Regions from separate parts of the Photorhabdus stackebrandtii genome, predicted to be linked through region 1. Evidence: predicted binding sites of a transcription regulator. Region 1 holds the regulator's gene; the other holds the start of a gene.

Region 1 (21,861 bases):
CTTCTTTTTGTTTACTCAGTGATTCAATCTGGTTTTGAACGATGGCTTGTTCTTTTTGAATCTGTTGCCAATTTTCACGGCAGTTTTGATATACCTGCCACTCATTTCTACGTTGTTGCAGCCAGTTTTCAGCATCATTCAGGATCGGCAGTGATAAATCATATTCCTGTAATTCAGAAGTCATTTTTTCGATAATATCAGCCAGCTTACTCTGTTGTTGCTGTATCTCTGGTTGCAGTTCAGACAGGTGTTTTTTCAGGGCATTGTATTGTTGTTTACTCAGTTCAATGCCTTGCTCAATTTTTTTAATCTGTTCTGTATGTACTGTTAGCGCTTTTTCTGTTTTTTGATGTTCTTTTTCTGCCAGTTCGAACTCGGCTAATTGGGCCAGACAAAGCTGATAAGCCGATTGGTTCTGTTGTACAAATGCTTCAAGCGCCGGTTTATCTGAAGGAGAAATTTCAGTTTGTAATGTTTCGCAAGTTTGCTGCCATTGTTGAATTAATGAATTCAATTGTGGTTCAGCATCAGTGATTTCTTGCGAAATATGGTTGTATTGTTGCTGTTGAAACTCGTTTTTATTAAATAACGATATTCTGGTAGCTTGTAGTTCTTCAAATTCTTGACGCAAATCTTTTAGCCGTTGTTCTGATTTTGGCAATTCAATCTTTTGATAAGCCTGAATAGCAGGGTGATGTTCAGAACCGCAAAGTGGACAAGGAACACCTTCTTTGAGTTGTGCGCGTTCTTTTTCCAGGCTGGCGATTTTTTGTTCTAACTGAATGCGTTGAGAAAGATCTGCTAAATGTTGCTGTTTGTCTGAGAGTTGTTTATCAATAGTTTCAATTTGAACAGGAAGTTCCTTTAATAATTTTTCCGGTTGTTGTAAACGAACACGATTACTGGCAATCGTGGTTTGTAATTGCAGGATCTGCGGCGACAGTATTTCCAGTCTATGTTGCAGTGGCAGTTGTTCCTGATATTTAGTTAATTGTTTTTGTAATCTTTCCGGCGAATATTGTTTTTGCAGATTAAGAAATTGTTGCTCTGCTTGTTCAAACGCCAGTTTCAGCGGTTGGTTATGTTCAATCTGTTGTTTTAGGCCTGCTTCTTGTTTATTCAGGTCATCATTAAGTTGGGTGATTTCGGCGTTGAGCTTGTCAATTTTCTGATTTTGGTGATCAATCTGTTGTTGTTGCTCTTGCCACCAAGAGAATCGGTGTTGCCAGAAAGCAATTTTTTCACCGAAATATTGATGGTAAGTCTGCTGTTCGAAATAGTTTTCCAGTTGTTTTCTTTGACTGGTTAATGATAGGGCGTGTTGGTTTGCCGCGTCATATTGCTGCTCATTGTTTTCAAACGTTGTTTTCTGTTCGCTGATTTGTTGCTGAGTAAGATTAAGATCTTTAATCTGACCATCAATCTGCTGATCCAATGGGATCACCTGTTCTGATATCAGTTTTTCTTGTTGTTGCCGGTGTTGTTGATGTGCTTCTCTGGCAGAGTCTGCATTAGTCACTTTTTGTTGTATCGGTGTGAGTGTTTGCTGCTGCTGTTGAAATTGCTGGCGCATATCTTCCAACTGCTTACTGATTCTCTGATGCTCATGTAGAGTTCGGTTCTTTTCATCCAATAATGGACGAAGTATTTCTGCTGGTTCGCTGTTGGTCAGTTTTTGCAGTTGCGGCTCTGCATGGGTAAACGTGTTTTTTGCTTGTTGCAAAGCAGCATGATTTTCAGTAGCAACTTGTTGAAGTTCTTCCTCACGGATCAACCATTGATCCGAATGTTGCAGGGTTTTTATCTGCTGATTCAGTCGTGATTCAGAATCAACGAGTTGTTGCTGTTGCTCGAGATATTGTTGATGCTGCTCTTCCGTTAGCAAATCAATAGCAAAGCTTTTGGCTTGCAGAATACCCAGTTCTGACTGGGCTTCTTTATGTTGCTGGTAAATTTGCTGGGATAAAGTACCGTAAATTTCAGTACCGGTTAATTCTTCTAATAAATCAGCCCGTTCATTGGGTTGGGCATTGAGGAAAGCAGCGAAGTCGCCTTGGGATAACAGCATGGATTTGGTGAAACGACCGTAATCCAATCCGGTAATTTCGATAATTTTCTCTTTCTTATCCTGGATCTTATCTGCCAGAATTTTGCCGTTGCTGCTGAATGCGAGTTCCACTTTCGGGGCTTGCAGATTGCCGTCCGGCTGGTTGCGCGCTCGCCGTTGGCTCCAGAAAGCGCGGTAAGCGACACCTTTCACTTCAAACTCAACCTCAGCCAGGGATTCTGCTGTGTGGCGGGTCATCAGCTCATTTTGTGATGCCGAAACTGTCAATCGCGGTGTTTCGTGATAAAGAGCAAGGCAGATGGCATCCAATAATGTGGTTTTACCCGCACCGGTAGGGCCGGTTATTGCGAACAGACCACTGCTGGCAAACGGTTCTGTTGTGAAATCAATTTTCCATTCACCTTGTAATGAATTAATGTTTTTCAGCCGCAGACTCAGAATTTTCATGCCTGTTCCTCCTTGTTTTTATCCTGATAGAGATTATTCAGTGTTTGTTCGAAAAGGGTGGTCAGACGTTTTTTGTGTTCTTCATCTTCAAGTTCTGATTGCTCAAGCCGCCGGGTAAAAACCTCATTAACGCTGAGTTCTGTCAGGGTTTCTCTGTTTTCTTGTACCTGCATATTGTGCCGTTGTGTTTTACTACGCCGCAGCAGAATGACTTCGACAGGAAGTTTTGTAACCATTGATTGAATTCTTTTTTGGATATCGTGGAGGTAATCTTGTGTGGCAACTTCAATATCCAGCCAGACGGGTCGCTCACCTTTATAGTCATTAAACGTTTGTAACTGTTGTTCAATTTGTTGCAGATTACCCCTGATAAGTTGTATAGGCTGATATTGAGGAATGGGTAAAAGTTTAATGGATTCCAATTTGTCTTGGGTAAATTCCACTAAACAGACACTTTTCTCCTGCCCGACTTCATCAAAACTGAGTGGTATGGGGGAACCGCTGTAGCGAATATGTTCAGATTTGGCGACGAGTTGCGGCCGGTGAATATGCCCAAGTGCAATATAGTCCGCCGGTGGGAAAGCTTGCGCTGGGAAGGCATCAAGTGTACCAATATAAATATCCCGGACTGAATCTGTGGCAGAGGCGCCAACGGTGGTTAGATGCCCGGTGGCAATAACAGGTAAGGGTAAATTCAACTCATCACGTAATTTACATGCTTGCTGATAGAGTCGATCATAGTGTTCTGCAATCGCTTCCTGTAATGCCAGTTGTTTTTGTTCTCCTGACTGGCCCGACTGGCTGGTCATAATATCTCTTGGTCGCAGAAAAGGGATTGCACAGAGGATGGCGCCGATATTGCCTTCTTTGGTATTGAGCACTTTTATTTGTTTTTGTGGATCTTCGTCAGCATTCGCAATGACGGTGGTATTCAGGCAGGAAAGCAGTTCCTTTGATTCATTCAACGTTGCCACGGAATCATGATTACCACCCAAGATAATTAACTGACAGCGAGTAGGTTGCAGTTCAACAACAAAGCGATTATATAACTCGCGGGCGTAACTGGGCGGCGAGCCGGTATCAAATACATCTCCGGTAACAATTAATGCATCGACCTGGTAATTTTCAACCTGTTTAATCAGCCAACGCAGAAAATGTTGATGTTCAGCAGCCCGGCTTTTTGTGAAAAAATATTGACCAAGATGCCAGTCCGAAGTGTGAATAATACGCATAGTGCCACCGCAATGGGTTAAAGTGAATGTTGATTATAATGGCTATATTCTGGATGTCGCTTGTAAATCCGCTTTCGTGAATATATTTCCGAGTTGCCTCGCATTCATAATGAAATATGACAGTTGTTTAAATTAATTATTGCGAAACAGTTTGCAGGTGAAGGATAACCGAGGCAGGATTTCATAAATCTGTCATAAAGCTGACGCATAATGCTTTTCAAACTCAGTCGCGTTTTTCTCAATATATTAACAGGATTAACCATGACAAGACGTATTCTGGTCGTTGAAGATGAAGCTCCAATTCGTGAGATGGTCTGTTTTGTACTGGAAAAAAATGGCTATCAGCCGGTAGAGGCGGAGGATTATGATTCCGCCTTGGCATGTTTATCTGAACCCTATCCTGATTTGGTGTTACTGGATTGGATGATCCCCGGTGGTTCCGGTTTGCAGATAATCAAGCAAATGAAACGGGATAATAATGTCCGTGATATTCCGGTGATGATGCTGACGGCACGTGGTGAAGAGGAAGATCGGGTTCGTGGCCTCGAAGTCGGGGCAGATGACTATATAACCAAGCCTTTTTCTCCTAAGGAACTGGTTGCCAGAGTCAAAGCGGTATTGCGGCGTATTTCGCCTATGGTGATGGAAGATATCATTGAAATGGATGGCTTGATTTTGGATGCCACTTCTCATCGCGTGACCAGCCAGGATCTGGCTCTGGATATGGGACCGACCGAATTTAAATTACTTCATTTCTTTATGACTCATCCTGAGCGGGTCTACAGCCGTGAACAGTTGCTCAATTATGTTTGGGGAGCCAATGTTTATGTCGAAGACAGAACTGTCGATGTCCATATTCGCCGTTTACGTAAAGTATTAGAGATTGGTGGTCATGATAAAATGGTGCAGACCGTTCGTGGTACTGGTTATCGTTTTTCTACCCGTTACTGAGTTTGCGCACCGGAGAACCTGATGTGTTAGAACGTTTATCTTGGAAAAAACTGGTTTCAGAACTGTTTCTTTTTTGCTTGCCTGCATTAATTCTGTCGATGTTTGTTGGTCATTTATCCTGGTGTTTGTTTGCTGCGGTATTTTTGGCGCTGATATGGCATGGCTATAATTTGCTGAAACTTTCGGATTGGTTATGGTTAGATCGCAGTATGTTGCCACCGCCGGGAAGAGGCGGGTGGGAGCCCATTTTCTACGGCATTTACCAGATGCAGCAACGGAACCGGAAACGGCGTCGTGAACTGGCGCTATTGATCAAACGGTTTCGTAGTGGTGCTGAGTTATTGCCAGATGCTATTGTTATGATGACAACCGAGGGTAATATTTTCTGGTGTAACCGTTTGGCCCAGTATTTATTGGGGTTCCGTTGGCCTGAGGATAATGGTCAACCTATTTTTAATTTACTTCGCTATCCTGATTTTAATCGGTATATGCTCTCCAGGGATTTTGCACGCCCGTTATCAATAGAATTAAATAATGGTTTTACTGTTGAGTTTCGGGTTATGCCGTACTCTGAGGATCAACTATTAATGGTTGCCAGGGATGTGACACAGAAACGGGCCCTGGAAAATGCCCGCCGTGACTTTTTTGCGAATGTCAGCCATGAAATGCGTACCCCTTTAACTGTATTGCAGGGTTATCTGGAAGTTATGCAGGATCAGGAGGTGTCTGGTTCGCTGAGTAATAAGGCACTGAATACGATGCAGGAGCAAACCCGGAGGATGGATAGTCTGGTGAAGCAATTGTTGCAGCTTTCCAAAATCGAAGCTGCTCCTCAGATTGATATAAATGAAATAGTTGATGTGCCTCTGATGCTTAAGGTATTGCGTCAGGAAGCCGCTGCGCTTGGTAATGAATGTTATAAAATTAATTTTGATATTGGTGAACAACTGAAAGTTTTCGGCAATGAAGAGCAGCTTCGTAGTGCAATGTCTAATCTGGTTTATAACGCGGTTAATCATACCCCGAAAGGCACGCAGATTGATGTCAGTTGGAAAAAGAACTCCCACGGTGCCGAGTTTATCGTGAAAGATAATGGACCAGGTATCAGTGCAGAACATTTACCCCGTTTGACCGAACGTTTCTATCGGGTAGATAAAGCACGCTCCAGACAAACGGGTGGAAGCGGCCTTGGCCTTGCTATTGTTAAACATGCCTTACATCATCATCATTCCCACCTTGAAATCGCCAGTGAAATAGGACAAGGAACAACTTTTAATTTTACTTTACCGTCAAGATTGATTGTACCGGATAGAATAACCAGTAAAAGAGATAAGAATAGTTTGATTAAAAGTAATAATTAATCTTCGCAATTAATTATTAGCTTTACAGGTTAAAAAAAACGCAAATCATATAGTGTGTATTCAATGATAGCTAACAGCAATCACTAGTTTTGAAAAAGAGTGCAGTATATAACTCTGCATTTTGGTTTATCTATTGCCTTCTGGTACTATAAAAGTTTTACTTGTGGGCAGTTGCTGGCGATTCTATCTATGATAACCATAATAATTCTGTATTGGACAGATATCAGTGAGTATCATTTTGATAATAAATCGTTAAATTAGGGTTCGATATTGCCAATGTGGGGTTAACTATTGGTAGTATTTATATTATTCAAGCCATTAAAATGGTAATAAAACATTAATAATCATTATGACACATCGTTTATCATCTAAGGATATTTTGGCATTAGGGTTTATGACCTTTGCCCTGTTTGTCGGGGCGGGAAATATTATTTTTCCTCCTATGGTGGGATTACAATCGGGTGAATATGTTTGGGTGGCTGCGTTAGGCTTTCTAGTCACTGCGGTTGGTTTACCAGTAATTACAATTATCGCGTTGGCAAAAGTAGGCGGTGGTATTGAAGAGCTGAGTTCACCTATTGGTAAGGCTGCGGGTTTGCTGCTTGCGGCGGTTTGTTATCTGGCTGTTGGCCCTTTATTTGCAATTCCACGTACGGCAACGGTTTCTTTTGAAGTGGGTATTGCTCCCCTTGCCGGTTCAGGTCAATTACCGCTCTTTATTTACAGTCTGATTTATTTTGCCCTGGTGATTGCTGTCTCGCTGTACCCTGGTCGTTTACTTGATACTGTTGGGCATGTGCTGGCGCCTATTAAGATGCTGGCGTTAGGTATACTGGGTGTTGCCGCTTTACTTTGGCCCGCAGGTACCTCAATGCCTGCAATTGATGCTTATCAGCAAATCCCATTCTCCAGTGGTTTCGTTAATGGTTATCTGACGATGGATACCTTGGGCGCTATGGTATTTGGTATTGTTATCGTTAATGCGGCGCGTTCAAGAGGTGTTGCTTCATCGTCATTGTTGACCCGTTATGCAATGTGGGCTGGGATGATTGCCGGGCTTGGTCTGGTGCTGGTTTATCTGTCTCTGTTCAAATTGGGTTCTGGCAGTGGATCACTAATTCCTCATGCGGAAAATGGCGCTGTAATTTTGCATGCCTATGTTCAGCATACTTTTGGTGGTGTTGGCACTCTTTTCCTTGCTGCGTTGATTTTTATTGCCTGTATGGTAACTGCGGTTGGATTGACTTGTGCGTGTGCTGAGTTTTTCAGCCGTTATCTGCCTTTGTCTTATAGTTCATTGGTTCTGATCCTTGGTTTGTTCTCCATGCTGACGTCTAACCTTGGTTTGAGTCATTTGATCAATATTTCTATTCCGGTGCTGACTGCGATTTATCCACCTTGTATCGTTTTGATTGTTCTGAGTTTTACTCTGCGCTGGTGGAATAATTTCAGTCGTATTTTGGCTTCGGCTATGTTGATCAGTCTGCTGTTTGGTATTTTAGATGCTATCAAGTCATCAGAAACTCTGGTGTATTTATTACCAAACTGGGCAACTCGTTTACCATTGGCCGATCAAGGATTGGCTTGGTTAGCACCATCTCTGCTGGTTCTGGTTGTGTTTGGTGCTTATGATCGAATTTGGGGACGTCCTAATACACGAGAAAGTCAAAGTCATTAGTAATGGCGGTCTGTTTATTTGACTGTTCGTCATTGCCAGATGGTTAGAGAAAGCGCGGAATGGAGTGTCTGAGAAAGGTATTCCATCCCGCTATTTTGGCCTTCTTTTATATATTGCTGGCTTCCTGAACTATCTATTATTAGTAACCAATGGCAGCGCCTGCCGGGCGTCGAACATCATTGGCGCCGTAGAAATAGTTTTCACGAACTTGACCAGATACGGCAGCATCATTACCCGAATGGCCTGCATTTGAAACGCCAGCGGCTTTTGGTAAACCAACCATAATTAACTCGGCTGCTCCCCACGGTGTTTGTTCCACCATCTTATATCCCATTTTTTCCAGTAAATTCAGTGAGTCTTTAGAAACACCACGTTGTTCATAATAAACTTCATCTGGTAACCATTGGTGATGAATACGGGGGCTATTGACTGCTTCCTGAGGAGGCATACCGTGATCAATGATGTTTAAGGCCGTTTGCAGAGTGATAGAGATAATACGGGAGCCACCGGGTGAGCCCAGAACAAGGAATATCTTATTGTCTTTAGTGACGAGTGTCGGGCTCATTGATGATAGTGGACGCTTACCGGGGGCAATAGAGTTAGTCGCACCTTGAACGAGTCCATACAGATTCTTTTCCCCAATTTTTGTTGTGAAATCATCCATTTCATCATTAAGGAAGAAACCGGTTCCAGGTGCGATAACGACAGCACCAAAAAGCCCATTGATTGTATAAGTGGTTGAAACTGCATTACCTTCTTTATCGACAATAGAATAGTGTGTGGTTTCTGGTTTCTCGTGTGGTTCAATACCCGGCTGAACATTTTCTGATGATGTTGCTTCCCCTGGTTTTATTTTTTTACGCAGAGATTCGGCATAGCTCTTACTCAGTAAACGATCGATTGGGTTTTTGACAAATTCCGGATCGCCAAGGTGAGTATTTCTATCCATATAGGCATGACGCATTGCTTCTGTCAGTGTGTGAATGTAATCAGCAGAGTTGAACCCCATCTCTTTTAGGTTGTAGCCTTCCAGAATATTCAGGGTTTCACACATTGTTACCCCTCCTGAACTGGGTGGCGGTGAAGAGATAAATTTATAACCGCGATAGCTACAGGTGACGGGGGTTGTTTCTGAGATCTTATAATTGGCAAAATCGGCTTCGGTAATAATGCCGCCTGATTTTTTAGCTGCTTCTGCGACTCGTTTAGGAATATCTCCATGATAGAACGCTTCTTGTCCTTTTTTGGCAATTAATTCCAGTGTATTTGCCAGATCGGCTTGTATCAACTTGTCGCCCGGTTGATAAGGGGAACCATCTTTACGCAGGAAAATGCGGGCTACTTCTGGATCGTTGCGGAAACGTTTGATTGATGTGTCCAGAATGTCTGTGTCTGCACGGGTCAGTATATAACCTTCACGTGCCAGTTTAATTGCTGGCGCCATGACCTGTTTACGGCTCAATTTGCCATATTTTTTTAGGGCACTGTCCAGTCCCATCACGGTTCCGGGCACTCCGGCAGCTCGGTAGCCATATAAACTGGCGCCTTTAATAATGTTGCCTTCTTTATCCAGATACATATTGGCACTTGCCCCATTTGGCGCAGTTTCGCGGAAGTTAATAAAAGTATCTGTGCCATCGGCCAGATGAATTGTCATAAAGCCGCCGCCGCCGATATTGCCGCAGCATGGGTTTACAACGGCCTGGGCATAGCCAACAGCAACAGCTGCATCAATAGCATTTCCACCTATTTTGAGGATATCTACACCAACTTGTGAAGCAAGATGTTGGGCCGAGACAACCATGCCATTCTTAGCTTCAACGGCGGGTTCTGAAGCGGCATAAAGATGAGAAGAGATGAGTAAGGATATTATTGCCAGTGGTGTTTTCCATGTTTTTAACATGTTGTGAACTCCTGTCGTTTTGCGGGGTGATTTTTATAAAGTGGAAGTGCTTGTTTTATTTACACGAATTTTAATGTTAACCAATTGTAAATTTAATTATAAGAGGTGATAGTTATTGGTAAGGTTTATTTTTTGTGCGTGAGGTTGCAAAACGAGGAATTTTAGCGATAAAAAAACCAGTTGGCAGAAACCAACTGGTCTGAATATGGGTAACGTTTCAGGTTACAGTTTAGATGCGTTCTGAGACAGGTATTTAGCTACGCCGTCTGGGGATGCGCCCATACCTTCTTTGCCTTTTTCCCACTGCGCAGGGCATACATCGCCGTGCTCTTCGTGGAATTGCAGTGCGTCAACCATACGCAGCATTTCGTCAATGTTACGACCCAGTGGCAGATCGTTAACAACCTGGTGACGAACAATGCCGTTTTTATCGATCAAGAAAGAACCGCGCAGAGCTACACCCGCATCTGGGTGCTCAATGCCGTATGCTCTTTGAATTTCACGTTTAGTATCGGCAACCATTGCATATTTAACTTCGCCAATACCACCGTTATCAATAGGAGTTTTACGCCATGCGTTGTGGACAAATTCAGAGTCGAAAGAAACACCGACAACTTCAACGCCGCGTTTTTTGAACTCTTCGTAGCGGTGGTCGAATGCGATCAGCTCAGAAGGGCATACGAAAGTGAAGTCCATTGGCCAGAAGAAGATAACGGCAGGTTTACCGTTCAGGTGTTTTTTCAGGTTGAAATTCCCAACTATTTCGCCGTTGCCAAGGACAGCTGCTGCTGTAAAGTCAGGGGCTTGACGAGTTACCAGAACCATGAGTTACTCCTGTAGTTTTAACTGGGGTTTATGTGAAAATTGGATGTAGAATAAGGAATTAGCGTACATCAATAAAGGGTAAAATACTAATTTTTGCAATAGATTTTACCTATCAATACCTTATTTTTATTTTCTTTACTGTAACGCTTTACCTGCGTTAATTGGGTAAGGTTTCCAGTTTCATTTGGGAAAGGTTATAAAAATCTTTATTTTCCGCTTTTTCCATCATGTAGGGATAAAATTGCCAGAATAATGCTTCAAGGTCAGAATAATGTTGTTCTATATCCTGAAATGATCCCGATAAAGCAGATAATCTGGGATGTCTTCGGGCCATACCATTTAATACATTTGAGATAAATGTAAGATCCGCATAGCGGATCAACCAATTTTGTGACCATAAAAACGCATTCATTTCCTGAAATTTTTCGGGAGTTTTATAAAGGTGGGGTTCTATCTGATTGCGGGCACGGTGAATAAATGCCGGTAATGAGTAAGCGGGAACCAGTTTATCCCAATATCGGGAAAGGAAGTGATCCCAAATAATATCTAATGTAATTGGCGCAACTCGTCGATATTGGTCACTGAACAGGTGACGAGCTTGAGTAACCAACGGGTGGGTATCTGTTAATACATCAACCCGTCGATGCATGCGAATGCCTGCAACTACGTCAGCGCTGTATTGCCCCTCTGGATTACCGCGAACAAAATCCGCCATCAGGTTCCCTAACAGGGAGCTTTCAGCCAGAGTAGCTAAATGAAGGTGAGCGAGAAAATTCATCCGGCGATTATAATATAAATCAGCGAAGTTATGTGCTTATTTGTTGCACCCTTAGAGCTGCGGCACTAGACTAGTCCGCCTGTTTTTTCTGAATGATTAAATACAATGCGAGTTTCCGATTTTACTTTTGAACTTCCTGACGAAATGATTGCTCATTACCCTCAAGAGCAACGCAGTGGTTGCCGTCTGCTTTCCCTTGATGGTGAAACAGGGGCGTTAACGCATGGTGTTTTTACGGATGTTCTTGATAAGCTGAATGCCGGAGATTTGTTGGTTTTCAATAATACCCGAGTCATACCCGCGCGTATTTTTGGCCGGAAAGCCACCGGCGGTAAACTGGAAGTTCTGGTTGAGCGGGTGTTGGATGATAAGCGAGTACTTGCACATGTGCGCGCTTCCAAAGCGCCAAAAGTGGGCTCAGAGCTGTTGCTAGGTGACTGTGAGAACGTTAAAGCGACGATGCTGGCCCGCCATGACACGCTGTTCGAAATACGTTTTGATGATCCGCGTGATGTGCTGTCCATTCTGGATGATGTCGGCCATATGCCTTTGCCGCCTTATATTGATCGTCCTGATGAAGAGGCGGACCGCGAGCTGTATCAAACGGTATACAGTGAACGCCCAGGCGCAGTAGCCGCGCCAACGGCGGGTCTCCATTTTGATGAGCCATTATTGGAAGCCCTGCGTGAAAAAGGGGTGGCAATGGTTTTTGTTACCTTGCATGTAGGGGCCGGTACTTTCCAGCCAGTGCGTGTGGAAACCATTGAAGACCATATTATGCATGCTGAATATGCTGAAGTGCCGCAGGATGTGGTTGATGCTGTCCTGGCATGTAAGGCCCGGGGTAATAAGGTTGTCGCTGTCGGAACAACGTCAGTCCGCTCGTTGGAAAGCGCAGCAAGAGCTTGCCAGGATGGGTTAATTGCGCCATTTTTTAATGATACGCAGATTTTTATCTATCCGGGTTTTGAATATCAGGTTGTTGATGCGCTGATTACCAATTTCCATTTGCCGGAATCGACACTTATTATGCTGGTTTCTGCATTTGCTGGTTATAAAAATACTATGAGCGCTTATAAAGAGGCGGTGGCAGAAAAATACCGTTTCTTTAGTTACGGTGATGCCATGTTTATTCGCCGTAATCCTTTGGCTTGCAAGGAAAAAGTTTCTTAATTTATTGTAATTAATGTATGAAATCAGCATCAGACTGTTTATCTGGTGCCTGGAGGTTAAGTGAAATTTGAATTACAAACTACTGATGGTAAAGCTCGGCGCGGCCGTCTGGTTTTTGAACGTGGCGTTGTGGAAACGCCGGCATTTATGCCTGTGGGGACTTACGGCACAGTAAAAGGCATGACACCGGAAGAAGTGAAAGAAACCGGGGCGCAAATTCTGCTTGGTAATACTTTCCACTTGTGGCTGCGTCCAGGGCAGGAAATCATGAAACTTCATGGTGACTTGCATGGATTTATGCAATGGCATGGCCCAATTTTGACGGATTCAGGCGGTTTTCAGGTATTCAGTCTTGGCGCGATGCGTAAGATCAAAGAGGAAGGTGTACACTTCCGCAACCCAATTAACGGTACGCCTGTTTTCCTTAGCCCGGAAAAATCAATGGAAATCCAGTATGACTTGGGTTCTGATATTGTGATGATTTTTGATGAATGTACGCCATATCCTGCTGATTGGGATTATGCGAAACGTTCGATGGAGATGTCCTTGCGCTGGGCAGCTCGCAGTCGTCAGCGTTTTGATGAATTACAGAATAAAAATGCTTTGTTTGGTATTATTCAAGGGAGCATTTACGAAGATTTACGTGATATCTCAGTAAAAGGTCTGGTAGAGATTGGTTTTGATGGGTACGCTGTAGGCGGTCTGGCGGTTGGGGAGCCTAAAGAAGATATGCACCGTATTCTTGAACATGTCTGCCCGCAAATCCCGCAGGACAAACCGCGTTATCTGATGGGGGTGGGAAAGCCAGAAGATTTGGTGGAGGGGGTTCGTCGTGGCATTGATATGTTCGATTGTGTAATGCCAACCCGTAATGCCCGTAATGGTCATCTTTTTGTCACCGAGGGTGTCATTAAGATCCGTAATGCTAAACATAAAGAAGATATTTCACCGTTGGATGAGCAATGTGACTGCTATACTTGCCAAAATTATAGTCGGGCGTATTTGCATCATCTTGATCGTTGTAACGAAATTCTCGGTGCAAGGCTGAATACTATCCATAATTTGCGGTATTATCAGCGTCTAATGGCTGGGATCCGTAAAGCCATCGAAGAAGGTAATCTTGAACAATTTGTTGAAGATTTTTATCAGCGGATTGGTAAACCCGTTCCGCTATTAAATATTTGACTTAATTGGTGATTGACTGACCTCAGTGTGTATAGCATATTGCGGTTGTTTTTTTGATTACTATCGATTTTGATAACAATGAGGGAAAAGTTTAATGAGTATTATTTCTGAAGCAACGGCATCTGCTGGCGCACCGGCGGCTCAGGGAAGTCCATATTCTCTGATCATCATGCTGGTTGTTTTCGGTCTGATCTTCTACTTCATGATCCTGCGTCCACAACAGAAACGTACGAAAGAACATAAAAAACTGATGGATTCTATTTCCAAAGGTGATGAGGTTCTGACCAATGGTGGTTTGATTGGTCGTGTAACTAAAGTTGCTGATACGGGTTATGTTGTTTTAGCACTGAATGACACCACTGAGGTGACTATTAAACGTGATTTCGTCGCTGCCGTTTTACCGAAAGGTACAATGAAGGCTCTGTAATTTCTGATTTTCCCGAAGGGAACTGCCGTGCTAAACCGTTATCCTTTGTGGAAGTATCTGATGCTGATCGCTGCGATCCTCATCGGTTTGCTTTATGCACTTCCCAACCTTTATGGTGAGGATCCGGCTGTACAAATCACTGGCGCGCGAGGCATTGCCGCCAGTGAGCAAACGCTGGACCAAGTCCGTAATGTTTTAGAGAAAGATCAAATCACGAGTAAATCTATTGCGCTGGAAAATGGTGTAATTCTTGCTCGTTTCAATAATTCTGATATTCAGCTTCGTGCCCGTGAAGCCCTGATGTCTGCATTAGGCGATCAGTATGTGGTGGCATTGAATCTGGCGCCAGCAACACCAACCTGGCTGGGTAAGATTGGCGCAGAGCCAATGAAACTGGGTCTTGATCTGCGTGGTGGTGTGCACTTCCTGATGGAAGTGGATATGGAAACCGCATTAGGCAAACTGCAAGAGCAGAATATTGATGGCCTGCGTACTGATTTACGTGAAAAAGGTATTCCTTATTCCACTGTCCGCAAAATTGATAATTACGGTGTAGAGCTCCGCTTCCGTGATGAAAAAGCCCGTTCTGATGCGGAGAGCTATCTTACCAATCGTCACCGTGATTTAGTGTTCAGTGTTGGAGCTAATAATACCCTGAAAGCGGTGATGAGTGATGAACGTCAACGTGAAGCCCGTTCTTATGCGGTACAGCAAAATATTACCATTCTGCGTAACCGCGTTAACCAACTGGGGGTGGCCGAACCGTTAGTTCAGCGTCAAGGTGCTGACCGTATCGTGGTGGAGTTACCGGGTATTCAGGATACTGCCCGCGCTAAAGAAATTCTTGGCGCGACAGCAACCCTGGAATTTCGTTTGGTCAATACCAGTATTGACTCTACTGCGGCTACATCAGGTCGTGTCCCGGGTGATTCTGAGGTGAAAAATACCCGTGATGGTAGCCCGGTTGTGTTATATAAGCGTGTTATTCTGACCGGGGATCATATTACAGATTCAACCTCTGGTACGGATGAGTATGGTAGTCCGGAAGTGAATATTTCACTGGACAGTGCCGGTGGCACCGCGATGTCTAATTTCACAAAGGATAACGTTGGTAAACCAATGGCAACGCTGTTTGTGGAATATAAAGACAGTGGTAAGAAAGATGCTAATGGTCGGGCTGTGTTAGTCAAAAATGAAGAAGTGATTAACATCGCCAATATTCAGGTTCGTCTAGGGAGTCATTTCCGTATCACCGGTATTTCTAATGCAACTGAAGCCCGTCAGTTATCCTTGCTGCTGCGTGCCGGTGCTCTGATCGCACCGATTCAGATTGTGGAAGAACGTACCATTGGGCCAACCCTTGGCTTGCAAAATATCGAGCAAGGTTTGGAAGCCTGTTTGTGGGGGCTTATCGCATCAATTTTGTTTATGGTGATTTACTACCGTAAATTCGGTTTGATTGCGAGTAGCGCGCTGCTGGCGAACCTGGTGCTGATTGTCGGTGTTATGTCTCTGTTGCCGGGGGCTACGCTCACTATGCCGGGGATTGCGGGTATTGTTCTGACGCTGGCGGTGGCAGTCGATGCTAACGTACTGATCAACGAACGTATCAAAGAAGAGCTGCGTAATGGCCGTACCATACAGCAAGCGATACATGAAGGCTATAAAGGCGCTTTCTCCAGTATTATCGACGCCAACCTGACTACGCTGATTACTGCGATCATTCTTTACGCTGTTGGTACAGGGTCAATTAAAGGCTTTGCGATAACAACGTCAATTGGTGTCGCCACTTCTATGTTCACCGCTATTGTAGGTACCCGGGCTATCGTGAACCTGCTATATGGCGGTAAGCGTATTAAGAAGCTGTCAATTTAAGGAGCTCGTTGTGGCACAGGATTATACTGTTGAACAATTGAACTACGGTCGTAAAGTCCATGACTTTATGCGCTGGGACAACGTTGCTTTCGGAATTTCGTTGCTGCTGTTAGTGGCTTCTGTTTTTGTGATGGCAACCCGTGGGTTTAACTGGGGATTGGATTTTACTGGTGGAACGGTAATTGAAATTAAACTCAGTAAACCGGCTGATCTGGATAAGATGCGTGATAGCCTGGCGAAAGCGGGTTTTGAAGATCCTCTGTTGCAAAATTTTGGTAGCAGCCGTGACGTGATGGTGCGTATGCCACCGCTGATGGGTGCTGCGAATGAGGAATTGAGTAAGAAGGTTATTAAAGTCATCAATGACTCCGTTGATAAAGATGCGAGTGTAAATCGTGTTGAAATTGTTGGGCCAAGTGTCGGTGCTGAACTTGCCCAAAATGGGGCGATGGCGCTATTGGCGGCGCTTATCTGTATCTTGATTTATGTTGGGTTCCGTTTTGAATGGCGTCTGGCGTTGGGGGCGGTTCTTGCGCTTGCGCATGACGTCATCATCACGCTCGGGGTTCTGTCGTTGTTTCATATCGAGATTGACCTGACAATTGTGGCGTCGCTGATGTCCGTTATCGGTTACTCATTGAATGACAGTATTGTGGTTTCTGACCGTATCCGTGAAAACTTCCGTAAGATCCGCCGGGGTACGTCGTATGAAATTATGAACGTCTCTTTGACGCAAACACTGAGCCGTACCATCATGACTTCTGCGACCACCTTACTGGTTGTGCTGATGCTGTATATTTTCGGTGGTGCAATGCTGAAAGGCTTCTCGCTGGCGATGTTAATCGGTGTTTCTATCGGTACGATATCTTCTATCTATGTTGCTTCCGCATTGGCGTTGAAACTGGGTATGAAGCGCGAACACATGATCCAGCAAAAGGTTGAGAAAGAAGGGGCTGATCAGCCATCTTTATTGCCTTAATTATTCTGCCTTAATGCTGTTCAAACACCCTGTGAGTATCCAGCTGGCAGGGTGTTTTTTGTTTAGATTAAGGTAAACTGTAAACTGAGTTCGGACTAACCATCAGGAAGAGATATGCATTGCCCATTTTGTGCTGCTGTTGATACCAAAGTGATTGACTCCCGTTTAGTGGGGGATGGCTCGCAGGTGCGCCGGCGTCGCCAGTGTCTTGAGTGTCATGAACGATTTACCACTTTTGAAATGGCTGAGTTAGTTATGCCGAGAGTGATAAAAAGTGATGATATCCGGGAGCCATTCGATGAAGAAAAACTGCGCCGAGGTATGCAAAAAGCTCTGGAGAAACGTCCGGTTAGTTCTGATGATGTAGAAGTCGCGATTAGCTGTATTAAATCTCAGTTACGTGCTACCGGTGAACGGGAAATTCCATCTAAAATGGTTGGTAATCTGGTAATGGATGAATTGAGGAAGTTGGATAAAGTCGCCTATATCCGTTTTGCTTCCGTCTATCGCAGCTTTGAGGATATTCGTGAATTTGGCGAAGAGATTGCTAAATTACAGGATTAATAAGTAGTGAATAACGATGAAAAATATATGACGCGTGCTTTCGAATTGGCGCGTCAGGGATGTTTTACCACATCACCTAATCCTAATGTCGGTTGTGTGATTGTGAGTGATGGGCAGATTGTTGGGGAAGGTTTTCATTTACGTTCTGGTGAGCCACATGCTGAAGTCCATGCTTTGCGCATGGCCGGAGATAAAGCCAAAGGGGCAACGGCTTATGTCACTCTTGAGCCATGCAGCCATCACGGTAAAACACCGCCTTGTGCCGATGTCTTGATTGCTGCCGGCGTTAGCCGTGTGATTACCGCTATGCAGGATCCTAACCCGCAGGTCGCGGGAAGAGGGTTTTATAAGCTACAACAGGCGGGTATTGAAGTCGAACATGGGCTGATGATGGAGGCGGCGGAATCCCTCAACAAAGGGTTTTTGAAGCGGATGCGTACAGGTTTTCCGTATATTCAGTTGAAGATGGCGGCTTCTCTTGACGGACGAACTGCGTTGGCTTCTGGAGAAAGCAAATGGATTACCTCATCTCAGGCTCGTTATGATGTGCAGAAATTCCGTGCTCAGTGCAGTGCGATTCTGAGTTCCAGCAGTACTATTCTGGCTGATGATCCTGGCCTGACTGTTCGCTGGAATGAACTGGATGCAGAAACTCAGGCGGTTTATCCTAAAGAAACTCTTCGTCAACCAGTGCGTGTTATTGTTGATAGTCAGAACCGTGTTACCCCGCAGCATCAGGTCATACAACAACCCGGCCATTGTTGGCTTGCTCGTACTAAAGCAGATGAACATAACTGGCCTGAAAATGTGGAACAGATACTGCTGCCTGCTCATAATGCTGGTGTAGATTTAGTGTTACTGATGATGCAATTGGGTAAACGTCAGATTAATACGGTCTGGGCCGAATGCGGTCCACTGTTGGCTGGTGCATTACTGACTTTGGGGCTGGTAGATGAGCTGATACTTTACGTTGCGCCAAAAGTCTTGGGTGATACTGCTTGTGGCTTGTTTACCATTCCTGAACTTAAAAATCTGGCGGATGCACCGGAATTTAACATTTTTGATGTACAGCAAGTTGGGCCTGATCTTCGTCTGTGTCTGCGGCCTGTATACTGACTGAATGTGTGAGTGTGGGTTAACCCGCTTGTTTTTTATGCTCTGTTGCTAAATCGGCAGGCGCGGCTAACGAAAGAATATGATAGAATCCGCCCCCCCGCGGATATGAACAGATATAAGGAAGGCTATGAACGTAATCAAAGGTATTGTTGCAGCTCCACAAGCTCGTGTGGCGATTGCCATTGCACGTTTTAACAACTTCATTAATGACAATCTGTTGGAAGGTGCGGTAGATGCGCTTGAGCGTATCGGTCAGGTTGCCTCAGAAAATATCACTGTTGTCTGGGTTCCTGGTGCATATGAATTACCGTTGACGGTAAAAACATTGGTCGAAACCCAAAAATATGACGCAGTTGTCGCGCTGGGTACTGTTATCCGTGGTGGTACCGCTCACTTTGAATACGTTGCTGGTGAATGCAGTTCCGGTCTGTCTAATGTAGCAATGACCAGTAAAATCCCAGTAGCATTTGGTGTTCTGACTACAGAAAGCATTGAACAGGCGATTGAACGCGCGGGAACCAAGGCGGGCAATAAAGGCGCAGAAGCTGCATTAACCGCACTGGAAATGATCAATGTAATTAACGCCATTAAAGGCTGATTTTAGTTTTAATTAAGGGGAATCTTGTGAAACCTGCTGCTCGTCGTCGTGCTCGTGAGTGCGCTGTTCAGGCTATATACTCATGGCAATTATCTGGCAATGACATTGCTGACGTTGAATTACAGTTTCTGTCGGAGCAGGACGTCACTGGTGTTGACGTAACCTATTTTCGTGAATTGCTGTCAGGGGTAGCTGTGAACGCGGTTAAACTGGATGCTTTGATGGCTCCTTATCTTTCCCGTCAGCTTGAAGAGTTAGGTCAGGTAGAAAAAGCCATTTTGCGTGTTGCTATGTTTGAACTAAGTTATCGTGATGATGTCCCTTATAAAGTGGCTATTAACGAAGCTATCGAATTGGCGAAAGTCTTCGGTGCTGAGGATAGTCACAAATTCGTGAACGGGGTACTGGATAAATCTGGCCCAGCAGTACGCAAGAAAAGATAATTCTCACTGCTTACCGGGTTTTTCCCACCGTAGACGATGATTTGTAAGGCCGGGATACCGGCCTTATGTTCATAATCGTCAGTAATTTTTTGGGATTTTATTATGGCATGTGGCGAATTTGACCTCATTGCGCGTTATTTTGGTCGCCAGGTAACTAACCGGCGTGACGTAAATCTGGGTATTGGTGATGACTGTGCGCTGATGACGCTGGCCGATAAACAGCAGTTAGCTGTCAGCACGGATACCCTGGTTTCAGGTGTTCATTTCTTACCTGATATTTCTCCTGAAGATTTGGCTTATAAATCTCTGGTGGTGAATCTAAGTGATCTGGCCGCTGTCGGTGCTGATCCTGCTTGGCTTTCACTTGCGTTGACATTACCAGAAATAGATGAGCGTTGGCTAAGTGGTTTCAGTGACAGCCTCTTTGAACAATTACGTTATTACGGCATGCAGCTTATCGGTGGTGACACCACCCGTGGTCCGATGAGCCTGACGTTAACGATTCACGGTCTGGTTCCCGCAGGCAGAGCATTGCGGCGTGCCGGCGCAAAAAATGGCGATTGGATTTATGTGAGTGGTTCGTTGGGTGACAGTGCGGCAGGTTTGGCTCTGTTACAAAACCATTTGCAAATTTCTGATCCGGTGTCTCGTGATTGGCTAATTCAACGTCATCTCCGGCCGCAACCTCGTATTTTGCTAGGGCAGGCATTGCGTGACCTGGCAACGTCAGCAATTGATTTGTCTGATGGCTTGATTTCCGATCTGGGACACATATTGAAAGCCAGCCGATGTGGAGCCAGAATAAATCTGGATGCAATCCCTTACTCTGGTGCAATGAAACAATATGTTGAACCACAACAGGCGCTTATGTGGGCTTTGAGTGGTGGGGAGGACTATGAATTATGCTTTACTGTCCCGGAAAGGAATCGCGGCGCGCTGGAAATCGCTTTGGCTCATACCGGTGCCAGTTTTAGCTGTATCGGGCAGATTATGCCGGAATCAGAAGAGATTCGTTATTACAGCAAGAATAAAGAGATTAAATTGGATCTGAAAGGGTTCGATCACTTTATTACCGAGGAAGCACATGAATGAGGCAAAACACCGTTTACGGATGAGTAATCCCTGGCATTTATTAGCGACGGGGTTTGGTAGTGGGCTATCGCCGGTAGTGCCGGGAACAATGGGGTCTGCTGCTGCTATTCCATTCTGGTTATTATTGATGCAGTTTCCAGAATGGATTTGCTGGTTGGTTATTATTGCAGGAATGTTGTTCGGAATAATGATTTGCCAGCGTACTTCTGACGATATGAAAGTTCATGACCACGGTAGTATTGTCTGGGATGAATTTATCGGTATGTGGATCACATTGATGGCAATTCCTGTAGTTAACTGGCAGTGGGTTTTAATGGGATTTATTGTGTTTCGTATTTTGGATATGTGGAAACCATGGCCTATTCGCTGGTTTGATCGTTATGTTCATGGCGGATTAGGTATCATGTTAGATGATATTATCGCAGCTGTATTTTCTTTCGCTATTGTTTGGTTACTGGCGTTTTATCAGATTTTGACTTTCTGATGTGCGGTGCATTTGATTATTAAGTCTATTTACGGTTTTTATAAATCGACTGGGTATAATATTTGGGTGCATATCGAGCAAAAGAGGGATAGGGTCTGCCTCTACACCAAATTGTTCCATTGGGCTCTCCCATTTTTCAGCGGGATTATGACGAAGGCTTTCTAGCCCTTCTAACATTTCATGGGTGAAGCCTGTTCTTCAATACTTCGTCACTAATACCAAGTGATATTTCATCTTGTAGACACCGTGATAATGTGATTTCATTAGTAATGTGCTGATTTTATTGTTTTTTTACGAGAATAACTAATGCGGGCAGTCAAGTGCCGATTCGTCTGTAAAAAGCGGTGAATAAACTGAGATTGATGGTGCCAAAGTCATTCTGTACCCGATAATAATTAAGATGGAGTTTGACTCATGCGAACAATATCGGCGTTTTTTCTCCTGTTCGGAACTCTGTTCACTGCGGGGGGATATGGCGCCACCTTTCTTATTTCTGCGTATTTTCGGTCACAAGGAGGGAGTGACATTGACACCGGGACGACCCTCGGCGTAGCCTTGGTCGGCACTTTGATTGGTGTTCCTTTGGTCGGATGGTTTGCCGGGCAGCTGGAAGCATCGCGCCTTGCAGCCCTCGCGGCGTTGACGATGTCTTGTGGTTATCTTCTTTTAGGCGGCTTCTGCG
Region 2 (9,107 bases), on a different contig from region 1:
AAGCCTACAAATAGATGGAGCGATTTAAGCTGCGTTTTTCACATTGTACATAAAGAACAATGCACTATATCCAAGATACATAGAACCACATCTCAAGGCAGCATTGACTGATACGTTAGTGGTGTGTCTGCTTGGTCCTCTCTAGGTCGGCAAAACAACTTTGGTGCCTGCGTGGGTTTACCTAACTTGAACACTTTCGGTGGGTTCCTGCTTCAATGGACGGCCTGACTACCCCTTCCTCCACAGAAAGGTAAACACCCTTTCTAAAGGGCGTCTTAATTCAGCTCAAACTCACATTGAGGTTGACACAAAACTGGCTCCCAGATACAGAGAATTTAAACTGAGGTAGTAATCATTCTTAAATGCATTTTTTGTTATAGAAAACATACTGAAATCTGATGCCAGACAGCTGCGTATACAATTACATATGACTGTAAGAAAGTTTCAGTACAGTTCGATTTTGAGGCGAAGATGTATTGACATGCCCAGAATTTTCTTCTCAGTTAGCCGCTAACACTTTATTAACGAATAATCCTAAACTCCTCACAAAAGTCACAACGCTTGCGCACACGCCCAAGCGGAACTCCATGCCCACTGGAAATTGTAGCCACCAAGCCAGCCGGTGACGTCTACTACTTCACCGATAAAGTAGAGTCCTTTTACCTGATTAGCTTCCATTGTTTTGGATGAAAGCTGATGAGTATCCACGCCGCCCATAGTAACCTCAGCAGTACGATATCCTTCAGTACCGTTGGGTTGTACTTGCCATGACTGGAGGTTTGTCGCTAATTGCTTTTGCTGGACGGAATTCAACTGCTTAAGAGAAACATCCGGGAGTTGACCGAGTGTTTGCAGACATTCTGTCAGCCTCTTCGGTAATAATTTTGCCAAAGTATTTTTTACACTTTGGTTCGGGTGAGAACTCTGTTCTTTCTCCAGAAACGTTTCCAGATCAATATCTGGAAGTAAGTTAATACTCACAAACTTTCCCGGCTGCCAATAACTGGAAATTTGTAAGATTGCCGGGCCAGAAAGTCCCCTGTGGGTAAACAGGATATTTTCTTTGAACAGCGTGCCATTTTCGGCGGTGACAGTGGCGGGAACGGATACACCGGAAAGCACATGAAGTTGCTCCAGTAGTGGTTTATGCAGAGTAAAAGGTACGAGAGTGGCGCGGGTTGGCAAGACTTTTAGACCGAACTGTTCTGCAATCCGATAACCAAAAGGGGTTGCGCCAAGACCCGGCATAGATAACCCACCGGAAGCGATGACAAGTGAGCGTGTACTTACTTCCTTTCCGTTAACGGTGATAACGAAACCTAACTCCTTTTTTTCTACGTGGCTAACTTCGCTACGCAGACGAATAGTGACCTGACCAGCCTCACACTCTTTCAACAACATATCAACTATCTGCTGGGCTGAATCGTCGCAAAAAAGCTGTCCCAGGGTTTTTTCGTGATAAGCAATGCCATGACGTTGAACCAGCTCAATAAAATCCCACTGTGTATAACGGGCCAAGGCAGATTTGCAGAAATGGGGATTAGCGGAAAGATAGGTTGATGGCTCTGTGTACATATTAGTAAAGTTACAACGCCCACCGCCGGACATCAAAATCTTACGCCCAGCTTTTTTACCATTGTCCAGGACCAGCACCCGTAAATCGTGTTGCCCGGCTTGAGCTGCGCAAAACAGACCGGCTGCACCGGCACCAACAATAACTACATCAAATCTTTCCACTGTTTCTCTCTTTATAACCGAATAATTTAGCGGGAACTTCCCTTAAAGTGTTGCGTTTTTGATAATTTTGAGGAAAAAATCCCCTGTATGACCTGAATTTGTCAGGTAAATTTATTTTTTGTCTTAAAATTGTCAATTTTTTAAAAGGTATGCAATTTTATGATATATAAGGAATATTTCCATTTCTTATTGTTATCTGGTTGTCATGAAATCAAAAAAAGTTCATATTTCACTTTCCCCGCTAGCATTTGTCACTGATAATGCGCCGCGTTCATGTCCAACTAACTGGCTTAACGTTTATGCTACATCTTTTTACTGGCCTGGATTTTCACACCAGCCTAATGTTAGTACTGGCACTGCTGTTTGTGCTGTTTTATGAAGCTATTAATGGCTTTCATGATACCGCGAATGCGGTAGCAACAGTTATTTATACCCGTGCTATGCGAGCACAATTCGCAGTTGTCATGGCTGGGGTATTTAACTTTTTCGGTGTTCTTCTTGGTGGATTAAGTGTTGCCTACGCGATTGTACATTTACTCCCTACCGATCTTCTGCTCAATGTCAGCTCTGCTCATGGTCTTGCCATGGTGTTTTCCATGCTGCTGGCTGCCATTGTCTGGAATCTTGGCACCTGGTTTTTCGGCTTACCTGCATCCAGTTCTCATACCCTGATTGGTTCCATTATTGGTATTGGCTTGACCAATGCCATCGTGACCAGTTCTTCTGTGGTTGATGCGCTGAATGTGCCGAAGATGATACAGATTTTCCTGTCGTTAATCCTCTCTCCTTTAATTGGATTGATCATCGCTGGGGCAATCGTGTTTCTGCTGCGTCGTTACTGGAGTAGCACCAAGAAACGCAAACGTATTCATCTGACACCTGCTGAACGTGAAAAGAAAGATGGTAAGCGTAAGCCACCTTTCTGGACGCGTACTGCGCTGATTTTGTCTGCGGTAGGAGTAAGTTTCTCTCATGGGGCAAATGATGGTCAGAAAGGCATCGGTTTAATTATGCTGGTGTTGATCGGCGTAGCTCCGGCGGGATTTGTCGTAAACATGAATGCTAATGGCTATGACATTGCCCGTACTTACGATGCTGTTACTCACCTGCAACAATATTATCAGCAGCATGGTTCGGCGTTATCTCATGCCATTGAGCTGACGCCATTGATCGCTGTTGCTGAAGATGAATTGGAAGGGCGATTCCATTGTGACAGCACTCGCGCTGTAGCTGTTCTTAATCAGACAGAAAGCATATTGAAGGGCATTCAGAGCTACAGCGAATTGAGTCCTGAACAGCGTAACAATATGCGTCGCATGTTGATGTGTATTGCTGATACTGCGGAATCTGTGGCTAAACTGCCGGAAACCAGTGCTGAGGATGCCCGTTTCCTGAATAAGCTGCGCAAAGATTTACTGCACACTGTTGAGTATGCACCTGTCTGGATCATCATAGCCGTGGCACTGGCACTGTCTTTGGGAACCATGGTTGGTTGGAAACGTGTTGCAGTGACTATCGGTGAGAAGATTGGTAAGAAAGGTATGACTTACGCACAGGGTGTTTCAGCTCAGATGACAGCGGCTGTTTCAATTGGTGTGGCGAGTTATACCGGGATGCCGGTTTCGACTACACAGGTTCTTTCCTCTGCGGTAGCGGGGACGATGTTGGTTGATGGTGGTGGTGTTCAGGGTAAAACAATCAAGAACATCATGTTGGCCTGGATACTGACGTTACCAGTTTCAATCGGGTTATCCGGTATTTTCTACTGGTTCGCTTTGAAACTGATTTAATTGTTTTGACGAATAATTTGAAGGCGGTATGGGTTAACTATACCGCCTTTCGTTTTAATACCAAATCAACATAGAAATCAGACAAACAACAACTAATCCACTCAACGCGCTCGTCAGAATAAATTGCCTTCTCAGCCGTTCACAGCGAAGCACCACTTCTGGATCATGATGAGCAAGGTAACGTTGCGAATTGATATAGTGCACGAGCCTTATCTGCTTATTGAGCTGTCCATGAGCAGTAAAAAAACCGTTACCGTCTACTGATTGATAAAGCAAGGGATCGGACTGGCGAAGAATAGACAACAATGCCCGCAGTGAAGAGAAGTAGCGCATCATATTCATAATGCAGACAAGACACAGCGCCCAAAACAGTGCAATTGAACTGAACATAATCCCCTCCTTAGAATGGTTAGCCAAAGCTGTCACAAAAGGAAAAAAATCAAAATTGCAGGCGGTGACGCCTTATATTTATTGTAGGAAAGATAGTCAGATAGTACAAAAAACCCTTCTACATAGTTTAAATTTGTTCAGAGCTTAGAATGGCGGTTAATCCTTGTCGGTTGTTCATGCAAATATATTGGGTTTTAAGAAAAGCCATAACTCCAGAACTTGATTTTGTTATTCATCAAGTGGCAGGAATAGCCATTGTGGTATATGTTGTTTGGTGGATGTTCTTTGCTGGATAGCCAAATGCGATGAGCTGTGATCGAAACAGCATTTTAAGGGCATTCATAAGTAGTTATAGTAATAGACACAGGATAGTGGCAATTTGCCCTGCCAACTCATTAATCGGCATTATGGAAGGAGTTCGCTTATGGCTTATAAACATATTCTTGTTGCGGTTGATTTATCCCCGGAAAGTCAGGTATTGGTACAAAAAGCCATTTCCATGGCAAAGCCGTACAATGCTAATGTTTCCTTGATTCATGTTGATGTTAACTATTCCGATCTCTATACCGGTTTGATTGATGTTAATCTCGGTGATATGCAGCAACGCATTACTGACGAGACTCGTAATGCGTTGAAAGAGCTCTCTGCAAATACAGATTATGACATTCAGGAAACCTTGAGTGGTAGCGGTGATCTGGCTCAGGTATTGGTTGATGCGATTAAGAAATATGACATAGATCTGGTTGTTTGTGGTCATCATCAGGATTTTTGGAGCAAACTGATGTCCTCTGCGCGTCAGCTGATTAACACTGTTCATGTTGATATGCTGATCGTTCCTCTGCGTGACGATGAATAGCCATAAACTGAAAATTTATTCGATAAAATCGCCTGCTTATGCAGGCGTTTTTTTTGATGAAATGAGGTGTTGTTTGGTTTATGTCCGATGCAATCAAGAAATTTTTTTTACCTTTCTGCGAAAAAACTTCTTGAAAGATGAATATAGAACAGTGATATATTCAAAGGGCAAACGCAACTTACCTCACATTTTCGACAAAAATAATAATTAGGAAATTGCTGAGGAGACATTACAACCAAAGTAGAAATAAGGAATAACTATGAGCTGTTTACTATCTTTGTCTTCATTTCTTGGATCGATTCAACTCAGGGATGAATATCAACCAGAATATCTTCAGGCTGTCCGGGAAGTATTCACCTCTCTTTGGCCGTTCCTTGAACAAAACCCGAAATACCGTGAACAAAGCTTGCTGGAGCGTATGGTCGAGCCGGAAAGGGTTATTCAGTTTCGAGTTTGCTGGGTAGATGATCAAGGTAAGGTTCAGGTAAACCGTGCATGGCGGGTGCAGTTCAACTCAGCCATTGGTCCGTATAAAGGTGGTATGCGTTTTCATCCATCGGTGAATCTCTCTATTCTGAAATTCCTTGGCTTTGAACAGACCTTGAAAAATGCGCTGACAACCTTACCGATGGGGGGTGGTAAAGGGGGCTCAGATTTTGATCCCAAAGGAAAAAGTCAGGGCGAAGTGATGCGTTTTTGTCAGGCATTAATGACAGAATTGTACCGCCATCTGGGACCCGATACCGATGTTCCTGCGGGGGATATTGGTGTGGGTGGCCGTGAAGTGGCTTTTATGTCAGGGATGATGAAAAAACTCTCTAATAACACCGCTTGTGTATTTACTGGTAAAGGTCTCTCTTTCGGTGGCAGTTTGATTCGCCCGGAAGCAACCGGTTATGGTCTGGTTTACTTCACCAATGCCATGCTGAAACGTCATGGTATGAGTTTTGATGGTATGCGGGTGTCGGTTTCTGGTGCTGGTAACGTCGCACAGTATACTATTGAGAAATGTATGGCGCTGGGGGCGAAAGTGGTTACCGCTTCTGATTCCGGTGGCACAGTGGTTGATGAAGAAGGTTTCACGCTGGAGAAACTGGCTCACCTTGAAGAGATTAAAAACCAGCACTATGGCCGGGTGGAAGAATATGCCAAAGAGCGGGGGCTGACTTTCCTGAAAGGGTTACAACCCTGGTCTGTGCCAGTTGATATCGCTTTGCCATGCGCTACCCAGAACGAGTTGGATTTAGATGCAGCTAAGGTCCTGATTAAGAATGGCGTTAAAGCCGTAGCTGAGGGCGCGAATATGCCCGCAACCATTTCAGCGACTGAAGCTTTTATTGAAGCAGGTGTGCTATTCGCACCGGGTAAAGCAGCCAACGCGGGTGGCGTGGCAACGTCTGGTTTGGAAATGGCGCAAAACGCAGCACGTTTAGGCTGGAAGGCTGAGAAAGTGGATGCACGTTTGCATCACATCATGCTGGATATTCATCACGCCTGTGTTGAATATGGTGGCGAGAGCAAACAGACCAATTATGTTCAGGGTGCGAATATTGCCGGATTTGTAAAAGTTGCTGACGCTATGCTCTCTCAGGGTATCTTGTAAATTAACGTGATCAGCCGCATATTGCGGCTGATGTTTTAACAAGGATAGATATCAAAACGGTGGTTTTTTGTGGTAATAGCTGCTGATGCAGCTACTCCAGCTAAGGGTTCTGCATAATCAGGTCGCTTTACCACGACACGGCGTTTTGCCAGAGCTTGTGCAGGGGATAGCAAATTATCAGCATCTTCATCAGCACCAACCAGAGACTGAAACACCCGCATCTCTTTCTTCACTAATGCACTTTTCTGCTTATGTGGATACATAGGATCAAGATAAACCACATCGGGCTGTGGTGTAATATCGGTCAGCGCTGTGATGCTGGAGGCATGGAGCAATGTCATGCGTTCTTTCAGCCAGCTGCCGATTTCTTCATCCTGGTAACCACGTTGAAGCCCATCATCTAGTAATGCCGCGACCACAGGATGGCGTTCCAGCATTCTGACATGACAACCCAGTGATGCCAGTACAAAGGCATCGCGTCCCAGACCTGCGGTAGCATCCACAACGGTTGGCAGATAATCTTTTTTGATCCCTACAGCCTTAGCAACCGCTTCACCTCGTCCGCCACCAAAGCGGCGGCGATGTGCCATTGTGCCTGATACAAAATCCACATAGATGCCGCCCAGTTTGGGCTCATCCCTTTTGCGGAGTTCGAGGTGTTGAGGTGTAAGAACCAATGCCATGACAGCGCTTTCGTCATGTACCAGTTGCCAGCGCTCTGCCAGTTGAGATAAGGCGCTGCTATCAGCGCCTTGTTCACAGATTAAACAGATACCCACCCTGATTATCCCTTGATACCAGAACTACGCAGCATGGCATCCAGTTTGGGTTCACGGCCACGGAAACGTTTGAACAATTCCATTGGATCTTCAGAACCACCACGGGACAGAAGGTTATCAAGGAAAGATTGGCCGGTTTCGCGGTTGAAAATCCCTTCTTCTTCGAAGCGTGAGAAGGCATCAGCTGCCAGCACTTCAGCCCACAGATAGCTGTAGTAACCTGCGGCATAACCACCGGAGAAGATATGACTGAATGAATGTGGGAAACGGGCCCATTTAGGTGAAGGTACTACGGAAACCAATTTTTTCACTTTCTTCAGGGTTTGCATAATCTGAGCACCTTTCGCCGGATCATACTCAACATGCAGGCGGAAATCGAACTGACCAAACTCAAGCTGACGCAGCATAGCCATTGCAGCTTGATAGTTTTTCGCGGCTAAAAGATTATCCAGCATAGATTGCGGCAGAGGCTCTTTAGTTTCATAGTGACCAGAAATAAATGCCAGTGCTTCTGGTTTCCAGCACCAATTTTCCATGAACTGGCTTGGCATCTCAACCGCATCCCATGGCACGCCATTAGTACCGGAGACAGCAGCAGTTTCAATCTGAGTCAGCATCAGGTGCAGACAGTGACCGAACTCGTGGAACAGCGTGTTCACTTCATTGTGGGTGAACAGAGCGGGTTTATCACCAACAGGTTTGTTGAAGTTACAGTTCAGATAAGCGACAGGCTTTTGCAGTTCGCCGTTGGAATGGCGCATCTTGCTGATACATTCATCCATCCAGGCACCGCCTCGTTTATGTTCGCGCGCATAAAGATCCATATAGAAACTGCCGTGCAGCTCATTTTTATCATCATATAGATCGAAGAAACGGACATCCGGGTGCCAGGTTTCTATATCATGGCGCTCTTTGGCTGTAATGCCATAGATACGGCGAATAACTTCAAATAGCCCTTCAACAGCCCGTTGCTCAGGGAAATAAGGACGTAACTGTTCGTCATTAATAGAAAACTTATGCTGTTTTTGTTTTTCGGCATAATAAGCCATATCCCAAGCTTCCAGCTCGTAGGCGCAATGATGCCATTTCGCAAAACATTTTAACTCATCTACTTCTTCTTCACCTTGTGGATGAGCGCGTTTTGTCAAATCATTCAGAAAATCCAAAACTTCCTTAGGGGTTTTTGCCATTTTGGTTGCAAGAGATTGTTCAGCATAATTTTTGAAACCAAGCAATTGGGCTTGCTCATGACGTAGTGCAAGGAGTTCAGCCATCACTTCACTGTTATCCCATTTACCGGCATTTGGGCCTTGATCAGAAGCACGAGTTTGATAAGCGTGATAAATTTCCCGACGCAATTCACGGTCTTCTGCATAAGTGATAACTGGCTGATAACTTGGCGCTTCCAAAGTCAGCAGCCAGCCTTTTTTTCCTCTCGCTTCTGCCTGAGCTTTAGCTGCGGCAATCGCACTTTCAGGCAGACCAGACAGATCTTCTACATCAGTAATTAACTTGGTCCAGCCCATAGTGGCATCAAGCACATTATTGCTGAATTGAGAACTTAAATCTGACAAACGTGCACTAATCTCGCCATAACGTTTCTGTTTCGCCTCAGGCAGACCGATACCTGACAGTTTAAAATCGCGCAGTGAATTTTCGACAGCTTTGCGTTGAGGTTGAGAGAGTTTCTCAAACTCAGCACTCTCACGTAATGACTTATACGCTTGATATAGGCCCTTGTGTTGACCTAACCAGGTACTGAATTCAGACAGCAATGGTAAACTTTCTTCGTAGACTGCACGCAGCTCCGGACTGTTTTTAACCGAATTCAAATGATTGACTGGTGACCATGCACGTGACTGTTTATCATTTGCTTCAGCCAGTGGCTGACACAGATTGTCCCAGGTAAAAATGGTATTCTCGGCCAGGATTTTTTCGACGGTTTGGCGGTA

What was found. The regulator PhoB, encoded in region 1, activates phosphate uptake and scavenging genes when phosphate is short. The targets are predictions, from matches to a motif close to CTGTCATAAAACTGNCNNAT.
Region 2: a site for PhoB is predicted at 1,856-1,875, ahead of pitA (inorganic phosphate transporter PitA). Genes of this name have one in related genera too.

What each region holds. Positions count from the first base shown of each region.
Region 1 is NZ_PUJV01000012.1:4,539-26,399, forward strand. It holds gene C5470_RS11860 (AAA family ATPase) at 1-2,515, opposite strand, end outside; gene sbcD (exonuclease subunit SbcD) at 2,512-3,747, opposite strand; gene phoB (phosphate regulon transcriptional regulator PhoB) at 4,009-4,698, shown strand; gene phoR (phosphate regulon sensor histidine kinase PhoR) at 4,722-6,059, shown strand; gene brnQ (branched-chain amino acid transport system II carrier protein) at 6,409-7,737, shown strand; gene ggt (gamma-glutamyltransferase) at 7,877-9,640, opposite strand; gene C5470_RS11890 (peroxiredoxin C) at 9,863-10,465, opposite strand; gene C5470_RS11895 (acyl carrier protein phosphodiesterase) at 10,623-11,243, opposite strand; gene queA (tRNA preQ1(34) S-adenosylmethionine ribosyltransferase-isomerase QueA) at 11,349-12,416, shown strand; gene tgt (tRNA guanosine(34) transglycosylase Tgt) at 12,477-13,601, shown strand; gene yajC (preprotein translocase subunit YajC) at 13,696-14,028, shown strand; gene secD (protein translocase subunit SecD) at 14,056-15,903, shown strand; gene secF (protein translocase subunit SecF) at 15,914-16,882, shown strand; gene nrdR (transcriptional regulator NrdR) at 16,997-17,446, shown strand; gene ribD (bifunctional diaminohydroxyphosphoribosylaminopyrimidine deaminase/5-amino-6-(5-phosphoribosylamino)uracil reductase RibD) at 17,453-18,562, shown strand; gene ribH (6,7-dimethyl-8-ribityllumazine synthase) at 18,690-19,160, shown strand; gene nusB (transcription antitermination factor NusB) at 19,187-19,603, shown strand; gene thiL (thiamine-phosphate kinase) at 19,706-20,695, shown strand; gene pgpA (phosphatidylglycerophosphatase A) at 20,688-21,179, shown strand; gene C5470_RS11955 (MFS transporter) at 21,594-21,861, shown strand, end outside.
Region 2 is NZ_PUJV01000010.1:1,007-10,113, forward strand. It holds gene C5470_RS10505 (aminoacetone oxidase family FAD-binding enzyme) at 553-1,737, opposite strand; gene pitA (inorganic phosphate transporter PitA) at 2,037-3,527, shown strand; gene uspB (universal stress protein UspB) at 3,582-3,917, opposite strand; gene uspA (universal stress protein UspA) at 4,342-4,773, shown strand; gene gdhA (NADP-specific glutamate dehydrogenase) at 5,033-6,376, shown strand; gene rsmJ (16S rRNA (guanine(1516)-N(2))-methyltransferase RsmJ) at 6,412-7,155, opposite strand; gene prlC (oligopeptidase A) at 7,161-9,107, opposite strand, start outside.